Regions from separate parts of the Janthinobacterium sp. Bl 1 genome, predicted to be linked through region 3. Evidence: predicted binding sites of a transcription regulator. Region 3 holds the regulator's gene; each other region holds the start of a gene.
What was found. Region 3 encodes FNR, which switches genes on or off when oxygen is low (the NO sensors DNR and NnrR bind a similar motif). Its sites were predicted from a motif close to TTGATNNNNATCAA; they were not measured.
Positions count from the first base shown of each region.

Region 1: a site for FNR is predicted at 1,198-1,211, ahead of AC4BCN_RS09985 (universal stress protein). Genes of this name have one in related genera too.
Region 2: a site for FNR is predicted at 1,170-1,183, ahead of ubiU (ubiquinone anaerobic biosynthesis protein UbiU). Genes of this name have one in related genera too.
Region 4: a site for FNR is predicted at 1,217-1,230, ahead of AC4BCN_RS04800 (universal stress protein). Genes of this name have one in related genera too.

Region 1 covers NZ_CM177086.1:2,200,026-2,202,225, forward strand. Annotated here, with positions in the region: gene AC4BCN_RS09980 (hypothetical protein) at 1-227, shown strand, start outside; gene AC4BCN_RS09985 (universal stress protein) at 248-1,114, opposite strand; gene phbB (acetoacetyl-CoA reductase) at 1,283-2,029, shown strand; gene AC4BCN_RS09995 (TraR/DksA family transcriptional regulator) at 2,198-2,200, opposite strand, start outside.
Region 2 covers NZ_CM177086.1:2,524,183-2,526,382, reverse strand. Annotated here, with positions in the region: gene ubiU (ubiquinone anaerobic biosynthesis protein UbiU) at 69-1,106, opposite strand; gene AC4BCN_RS11455 (hypothetical protein) at 1,269-1,685, shown strand; gene AC4BCN_RS11450 (ribonucleoside triphosphate reductase) at 1,804-2,200, shown strand, end outside.
Region 3 covers NZ_CM177086.1:275,872-278,071, forward strand. Annotated here, with positions in the region: gene ccoG (cytochrome c oxidase accessory protein CcoG) at 1-325, shown strand, start outside; gene AC4BCN_RS01185 (FixH family protein) at 380-904, shown strand; gene fnr (fumarate/nitrate reduction transcriptional regulator Fnr) at 908-1,666, opposite strand; gene AC4BCN_RS01195 (response regulator) at 1,906-2,200, shown strand, end outside.
Region 4 covers NZ_CM177086.1:1,061,934-1,064,133, reverse strand. Annotated here, with positions in the region: gene AC4BCN_RS04805 (MFS transporter) at 1-1,147, shown strand, start outside; gene AC4BCN_RS04800 (universal stress protein) at 1,285-1,722, shown strand; gene mltA (murein transglycosylase A) at 1,755-2,200, opposite strand, start outside.

The sequences.
Region 1 (2,200 bases), 1.9 Mb from region 3:
CCGTCCTGTTGCGTTTTGGTTACGACGATGGCTTGATGTATCAGGTCGAGGTCGCTAGCGGAGGCGAAGTCACTTTCGAGGAATGGTCGGACCGCGATTGCGAAATCGCCCTGGCCAGTCCGCGCCACATGTCGGCCCTGCCGCAGGACGACGCGCTGCAGCTGTGGCAGTGGCTGGCGCAGCGCCAGGTGGCGAAGATCCGCAGCCAGCCCTGGCAGGGCGGCTAGCCCGCCGCTTTCAATACGCCCTAGTGCGCCATCAGCACGGGGATCGTCATGCTTTGCAGAATCGTGCGCGTGACGCCACCGAGGATGGTTTCGCGCAGGCGCGAATGGCCATACGCTCCCATCACCAGCAAGTCGGCCGACAGGTCGGCCGCCTGCGACAGCAGCGCTTCGCCGATATCGCCGCGCCGCACGCCACCGCCATCGAGCAAATGCAGCCGCGCTTCCACGCCGTGGCGCGCCAGGTATTGCGTCAGTTCCGCGCCCGGCTGTTCGCCGTGCTCGGCGGCATGCACCTGGGCGTCGAAGATGGCCACGTGGACTTGGCCGGCGCGCTGCAGCAGGGGCAGGGCGGCGCTCACGGCGCGGCTCGCTTCCTTGCTGGCGTTCCAGGAAATGAGTACATTGCGCGCGGCCGCAGGCGGCGCCAGTAGGGGCAGCGGTGGCGCATACGGCACGATCAGCACGGGACGGCCCGAATGCAGCAACACATAGGCGGGAAAGTCGCGCATCACGGACGGCGATTTATCCTTGGCATTGTATTGGCTGATGACGACCAGGTCCGCATAGCGGGCCAGCAGGCTGATGCCGCCCGCCGCCTCGTCGTCGAGCACGCGCTGTTCGAACGAAGCGACGCCGGCCGCGCGCACTTGCGCTTCAAAACCGTCGAGGGCGCGCGTGGCCCGGTCGCGCAGGAAGTTCAGGTGCAAGCTCAGGTTCGGGTCGGCATCGAGGTCGGGCTGGTTCTGGTACAGCAGGCGCGACACGCCCGTCAGCGCCACACCCGTCAGGTGGCCGCCGCAAGCCTGGGCGATGCTGGCCGCCGCTTCGATGCGGGCGGCGCGCCCGGCGCTGTCGTCAATGTGGAGCAATACGGTCTTGTACGTCATGGCCTGTCCTCTCGCTGTGCAGTAGCGGCCATTCTGGCACAGTCCGGGGTGCCGGCCGCGCACGACTGCACCAGGCTGAGCAGTTGATCTGGCGCAAGGCTGGCAACAAAAACTGCTCCTACACTTGATGCCACGCAGAACAACCATAACAAGCGGGGAGAGACAGTCATGAAGGAACAAAAGGTAGCGCTGGTCACGGGCGGCATGGGCGGCCTGGGTACGGCCTTGTGCCGCCGCCTGCATGCGGCGGGCTTTGCCGTTGTGGCCGCGCATACGCCGGGCAATGCGAGGGTGGCAAGCTGGCTCGACGAGCAGCAGGCGCAGCAGTATTACTTTCATCCGCTGGCCATCGACGTGACGGATTTCGATGCCTGCAGCGAGGCCGTGGCCAGCGTGCTGGCGCAGTTCGGCCGCATCGACGTGCTGGTCAACAACGCTGGTATCACGCGCGACCAGAGCATGCGCAAGATGGAGTTGCCGCACTGGTCCGAAGTCATGCGCACCAATCTCGACAGCCTGTTCAACATGAGCAAGCAGGTGCTCGAACCGATGCTGGCACAACCGTGGGGCCGCATCATCAATATCTCGTCCGTCAATGGCCAGAAGGGCGCGTTTGGCCAGTGCAACTATGCGGCCGCCAAGGCGGGCGTGCACGGTTTCAGCAAGGCGCTGGCGCTGGAAGTGGCGCGCCACGGCATCACCGTCAACACGGTCTCGCCCGGCTACCTGCGCACGCAGATGGTGACGGCCGTGCCCGCCGATATCATGGAAACGAAGATCCTGCCGCAAATTCCCCTGGGCCGCCTGGGCGAGCCGGACGAAGTGGCGGCCCTGGTCGCTTACCTGGCGTCGGACGAGGCCGCGTTTGTGACGGGCGCGAACATCGCCATCAATGGCGGACAGCACATGAGTTAAGCAAGCGTACAGCTTGCAAAGAGGCAATGGCAGTAGAGGAGACCCGTCCACCCAGCCGGCGCACAGACGCTGGCGGAGGACGTCAGGCAGTATGGCAGTCACGCTGGAAAACAAGGGGCAGGGCAGCGATGCCTTGCCCTTTGTTGTGGTGCCGCAGTCATGCTGCCGTCA
Region 2 (2,200 bases), 2.2 Mb from region 3:
AGAAGCGCAGCTGTGCCAGAGCACAGCGAGCATCGCTGGCCGCGCCCCGGGACGCGCAGCAGGTTTTGCTATTTCCAGGAGCGATGGTAGGCGCCGAGGGTGTGCTGCTGGCCTTCGGCCAGCTTGTCCATGGACGCCATCCAGGCCGGTTTGACGGCGTAGCGCGCATTGCCTTCGCGGCAGGCGTCGATCGCTTCGCGCCACACGCGCGTGACCTGCGCCACGTAGGCGGGGCTGCGCTGGCGTCCTTCGATCTTCACCGCGCGCACGCCCATGGCGATCAGCTGCGGCAGCAGCGCCAGCGTGTTCAGGCTGGCCGGCTCCTCGATCGCGTAATACTCTTCGTCGTTGACTTCGAAACGTCCCTTGCACAGGGTCGGATAGCTGGCGTTTTCGCCTGGCGCATAGCGGTCGATCAGCACGCCGTTCAGGCGCGATTCGAGGCCGTTCGGCGTTTCCAGCCAGCGCACGGATTTCGCCGGCGAGCACACGCCGTGCGTGTTCGGCGCCTCGCCCGTCGCATATGACGACAGCGCGCAGCGCCCTTCGACCATCACGCACAGGCTGCCGAAGCCGAAGACTTCGATCTCGACTTCCGTCTTGGCGATCAGTTGCTCCACCTGCGCCATCGACAGCACGCGCGGCAGCACGGCGCGGGCGATGCCGAAGTGTTCATGGTAAAAATTGATCGCTTCATAGTTGGTGGCCGAGCCCTGCACGGACAGGTGCAAACGCAGTTGCGGGTGGTGTTCGCTTGCATACGCCATCAGGCCCGGATCGGCCACGATCATGGCGTCGATGCCGGCCTGCGCGGCGCGGTCGATGGCGCTGCGCCACACGGCCCAGTTGTGCGGCTGCGGATAGGTATTCAGCGCCAGCAGCACCTTGCGTCCATATTGGTGGGCATAGCGCACGCCCTCGGCGATGGCCTTCTCGTCGAAATTGAGGCCGGCGAAATTGCGCGCATTGGTGGCGTCGCGAAAACCGAGGTACACGGTGTCGGCGCCATTGTCGACGGCCGCTTTCAAGGCAGGCAGGCTGCCGGCGGGGCAGACCAATTCCAGCGGTCCGGCCACGCGGGTGGCGGTGGTTGATTCAAGCATCATGGTGTTCACAGTCCTGTAGCGGCTCAGGGTGCAGACTATAGCCCCGCCCTTACCGCCCAGTCCTTGACGCAGGTGAAGGAATGCATGCATGGCTGGCGCGCGTTCAACTTGCTTGACCTGGCTGTAAAATGCCCCACTTTTCTTCCTCACCGATTGCCCGCCATGCCCCGCAAACCGCTGCTGCTATTCCTGCTCACCCTGTTCCTCACCGTGCTGCAAATACAGTGGGCTTCGCCCGCCGACGGCTATGTCGAAGAAACGCTCTCCGTGCTATCGCCCGAGGCGCTGGGCGTCTGGGCCGGCGTGCTGCTGCTGTTCCTGCAAGCCGTCTTCGCCCGCCGCGCCATGCCCGTGCTGCGCCAGGCCGCCATCTGCACAGGCCTGCTGGCCATCTACTGGCTGCTGGCGAACTACGTCACGTTCGACGCGCGCGTGGCCAGCTGGAGCACCTTCTCGGCGCGGGAAATCTGGGCGCACGTGCTGCCCGCCTCCGTCACCAGCATCGCCGTCTGCGGCGCCATGTACTTTGGCCTGAGCTGCTTCATCCCGCGCCTGGGCCACGCAAAAAAAAGCCGCTGACGCGCTTTCTTCACCTGCATCAAGGATTCGTCACGCAACTGCACGCGCCCTTTGACGCCACTATATTTAGTGATTAATCTCCATAAAAACACCGCATGTTGTGTTTATTGGAGGTTTCATGACGACAAATGCAGTTTCTCCCACACGCGGCCAGGTCGACGTCGCCGCGTCCATCAATGAATACCTGGACCGGCGCGACTGGCGTGTCAACGCCAACGCCAACCAGGGCTACTCGCTGGGCGGCCTGATACTCAACGTGTCGGGCAAGGTCATCGCCAACTACTGGCTGGACCAGGTGTATCCGCCTGAAGTGGGTGCGGCGCACCGCGAAGCGGCGCTGCACATCCACGACCTCGACATGCTGGCCGGCTATTGCGCCGGCTGGTCGCTGCGCACCCTGCTGCACGAAGGCTTGAATGGCGTGCCGGGCAAGATCGAATCGGGTCCGCCGAAACACATGTCGAGCGCCATCGGCCAGATCGTCAATTTCCTCGGCACTTTGCAAAACGAGTGGG
Region 3 (2,200 bases):
AATGGACGTGATCCGCGACCGCGGTTCGATGGGACGCGAAGTGGAAGACGGCATGATCGAAAACGTCTACCGCCTGCAGATCATGAACACGTCCGAGCAAAGCCAGCATTTCAAGATCAGCGCTTCCGGCTTGCCGGGCCTGACCTTGCTGACGCGCGAAGAAGTGACCTTGCAGCCGACGGAAACGCTGGGCTGGCCGATCCGCCTGCGCGTGCCGCACGGCGTGGGCGAGAAGGGCTCGAACAAGATTGCGATCGAATTGCAATCGCTGGACGACCCGTCGCTGCATGTGCGTGAAAGCGCGGTCTTCATCGTGCCGCGTTAATGCAGGAAGGCCGGTCCCCGCATGGGGGCTGGCCGTTTACACAGGAGAAATACCATGTCCGACAGTCTGAAACTGCAGCCTCCCGTTGCACCGTGGTACAAGCATCGCTGGCCATGGCTGCTGATGATCGGTCCCGGCCTGTCCGTGGTCGTCGGCAGCTTCATGGGCTATATCGCCTTTACGCAGCCCGACGCGCTGGTGGTGGGCGACTATTACAAACAGGGCAAGGCGATCAACCAGGATTTGAAGCGCGACACGATCGCCAGCGACCTGGCCATGGATACGAGCCTGGCGTACGACGTGGCGTCAGCGCGCCTGAGCGGTTCCGTGCACAGCTTCGGCAAGGCCTACCAGGGACCGCTGCAGCTGCACCTGGCGCATGCGACCCTGCCGGAAAAGGATATCAAGCTGCTGGTGCAGCCCGATGCGGCCGGCAATTTCTCGGTGCCCCTGCCGATGCTCGAACGCAGCCGCTGGCAAGTGCTGGTGGAAAACGACAAACGCGAGTGGCGCCTGTCCGGCATCTGGACCTGGCCCGTGCAACGCAGCATCGCGCTGCATGCGGATGAAGAGTTATAAGCCTTACTTGCAGACGTCCGTGCCTGCCGTAATGGCTTTCAGCTTGGCTGGTTGCAATATTTCGATCTCGCGGTTCGACACCCGCAGCCAGCCTTCCTTCTTGAATTTCGACAATAAACGGCTGACGCTCTCGATGGTCAGGCCCAGGTAGTTGCCGATTTCCTCGCGCGACATGCGCAGCTGGAATTTGCTGCTCGAATAGCCGCGCGCCTCATAGCGCGACGCCAGGTTGACGATGAAGGCGGCAAAGCGCTGCGTCGCCTGCATATTGCCCAGCAACAGCATCACGCTTTGCTCGCGCGTGATTTCCTGGCTCATCATGCGGTGGAAATGACGGAGCAGGGTCGGCATATTGCCCAACAATTGCTCCAGGCTGGAAAACGGAATTTCACACACTTCGCTGTCTTCCAGCGCCACCGCATTACAGTGGTGGCGGTCGGCGCTGATGGCGTCCATGCCCAGCAGTTCGCCGGCCATCTGGAAACCCGTCACCTGCTCTTCGCCGCCCGGATTGATCTGGTATGTCTTGAAGTGCCCCAGGCGGATCGCGTACAGGTTCTGGAACGAGTCGCCGATGCGGAACAGCGAGGCGCCGCGCACGATCTTGCGGCGGCGGCCGATGATCTGGTCCAGCCTGTCCATGTCGCCCATATCGAGGCCCATCGGCAGGCACAATTGATGCATGCTGCAGGTCGAGCATCGCGCACGCAACGCTTCCACGGTCACTGTGGGCAAGGTTGGAGTGATTAGCGCTTCAGTCATGTCGGTACCTTTTAGAAAATGCAACAACAAGTTTACTGCATACCGGGTTGCCGTGTGCCAATTTCACCGCAATTTCGCTGAATAAACGACGTTCCGACTTTAATTATATGGCAACATCGTCAAAAGCCCATGCGGGTAGGGGCATTTGTGCGGCGGCGCTTGCCAAGCTGGGGTATTGATAGGAAAATTCCTGACAGCATTATCTGCCGCCTGTGCCGCCCGGTACTGAAAAGGAAATCATGAAGCCTCTCGGCATCAAAGCAAAAGTCGCGCTGGCCACCAGCCTGACCTCGATCGCCATGATCGCGCTGGTCACCATGATACAGGTGCAGCACATGCGCGACGACTTCACCCGAGTACTGCTGAGCCAGCAGTCATCCCTGATCAGCCGCACCGCTGCCGAGCTCGACGACAAGCTGGGCATGCTGCTGCAGATCGTCACCCTGACGGCCAGGCAGCAGCCGCCGGAACTGATGGCCCAGCCGGCCCAATTGCGCCAATACTATTCGCGCCGTTCGATGCTGGTGCTGTTCG
Region 4 (2,200 bases), 790 kb from region 3:
GCTGGCCCTGCCCCTGTGCGCGGTGCTCTTGCTGCATGCGACGCCGGAACAGATGGGCGTGCTGGTTGCGCTGCAGGCGCTGCCGTTCGCCCTCTTCGGCTTGCCCGTCGGCGTGCTGCTGGACCGGCGCAGCAAGCACCCGATCATGCTGTTCAGCGAAAGCATGTCGGGCCTGGCCCTGGCCAGCGTCGCCGTGGCTTACTGGTGCGGCGTGCTGTCGATGCCATGGTTATATATAGTGGGCTTCATCATCGGCACGGGCTTCGTCGTCGGTGGCGGCGCCGAACAGGTGTTTCTGACTTTCCTCGTGGGCCGCGATGGCTTGATCGATGCGCAGTCGAAATTTGCCGCCACCGAATCGGCTTCGCGCCTGATCGGTCCCGGCCTGGCCGGCGTGCTGGTGCAAGTGCTGTCGGCGCCCGTCGCCATCCTGTGCACGGCGTGCGGCTATCTGATTTCGGTTTGCAATTTGCGCGCCATGAGCGTGCGCGACCCGCGCCCTGCTCCATCCGACAAGCACGCCTTGCGCGACATCGCCGACGGCTTGCTGTTCGTCTGGCGCGAACCGCTGCTGCGCGCGCTGGCCTGGGGCGCCGGCATCTGGCACTTCCTGTTTTACGCCAGCATGGCCTTGACGGTGCTGTTCGCCACACGCGACCTGGGCATGAGTCCGGGCGTGCTGGGCATGACGCAGATGCTCGGCGGCGCCGGCGTCCTGCTCAGCGCCTTCATCGTCAAGCCCTTGACGAAGCGCTATGGCGCCGGCCGCACCATCCTGATCGGCCTGGCATCGACCTCGCTCTGTTTTGCCCTGACGCCCACGATACCCGCCGCGCTGTTCGGCAGCGCGGCCGCCAGCGCCGTGGCGTATGCCATCTTGATGTTCTTTTTCGATTGCGGCGTGATGCTGTTCTTTATTCCCTACCTGGGCTTGCGCCAGAAAGTCACACCCGACCCCATGCTGGGTCGCATGACGTCGACCATGCGCTTCCTGACGGTGGCCACGGCGCCGCTGGGTGCGCTGGCCGCCGGCTGGATAGCGGAACATTTTGGCGTGCGCAATGGCCTGGCCTGCATCGCGGCCGGCAGCATCGTGTTGACGGTGGCCATGGTGTGGGGCACGCCGCTGCGTAGCGTGCGCACCTGAAGCGGTGAACGGGAATACACTGGCAAAAGATTGCCTTGGCGACACTATTCACGCCAAAGCCTGTGAGGTTTGATTTATATCAAGGTTTTAATTGATGTAAATCCATAAGCTGTCTTACATCACTTGAGGAGCACGCTATGTTTAACACCATCTTATTTCCCACCGACGGCTCGCCGCTGTCCGACAAAGCCGCCGAGACCGCCCTCGCCTTCGCCCAATTGAACAAGGCCAAGCTGGTCGCCATCAGCGTGGTGCAGCCGTTTCCGTTCTCGCCGATGGCGGACGGCGGCATCGTGCTCGACGCCAGCCTGTATGAACAGCAGATGCAGGAAGCGTCCCAACGCGCCATCGACAAGATCGGCGAAGCGGCGCGCGCCGCCGGCGTACCTTTCGAAGGCGTGGTCGCCGTGTCGCCGAGCCCGCACGATGAAATCGTCAATGCGGCGCAAACCTACCATTGCGACATCATCCTGATGGCCTCGCACGGCCGCAAGGGCTTGAACAAGCTGTTCGTGGGCAGCGAAACGCAAAAAGTGCTGGCGCATACCCACTTGCCAGTGATGGTCTTGCGCTAAGCGACACCACGAACTGCCCGGCGACGCTTTCCCTAGCGCGCCGGCGCCTGCTTCGGCAACAACACCCACACGGCGCCGCTCTGCTTCATGCGGCCCGCATTCTCGGCCGCTTCCGCGCCAAAACCAAAGAAGTAATCAACACGGATCGGCCCGCGAATGGCGCCGCCCGTATCCTGCGCCATCACCAGGCGCTGCATGGGAATCTCGCTATTGGCTTGCGTGGTGGACAGGAATACGGGCGCGCCCAGCGGCAAGAAGCGCGAATCGATGGCCACCGAACGCTGCGGCGTCAGCGGCACGCCCAGCGCGCCCTTCGGCCCCACTTTCGGATCGGGCAGGCGCTCTTCCTTGAAGAAGACATAGCTGGGATTGGCGTTGAACAATTCATCCTTGCGCGTGGGGTGGCCAGCGATCCACGCCTTGATGCCCTGCGCGGACGCCTGGCTCAGGGTCAGCTCGCCCTTGTCGACCAGGTAGC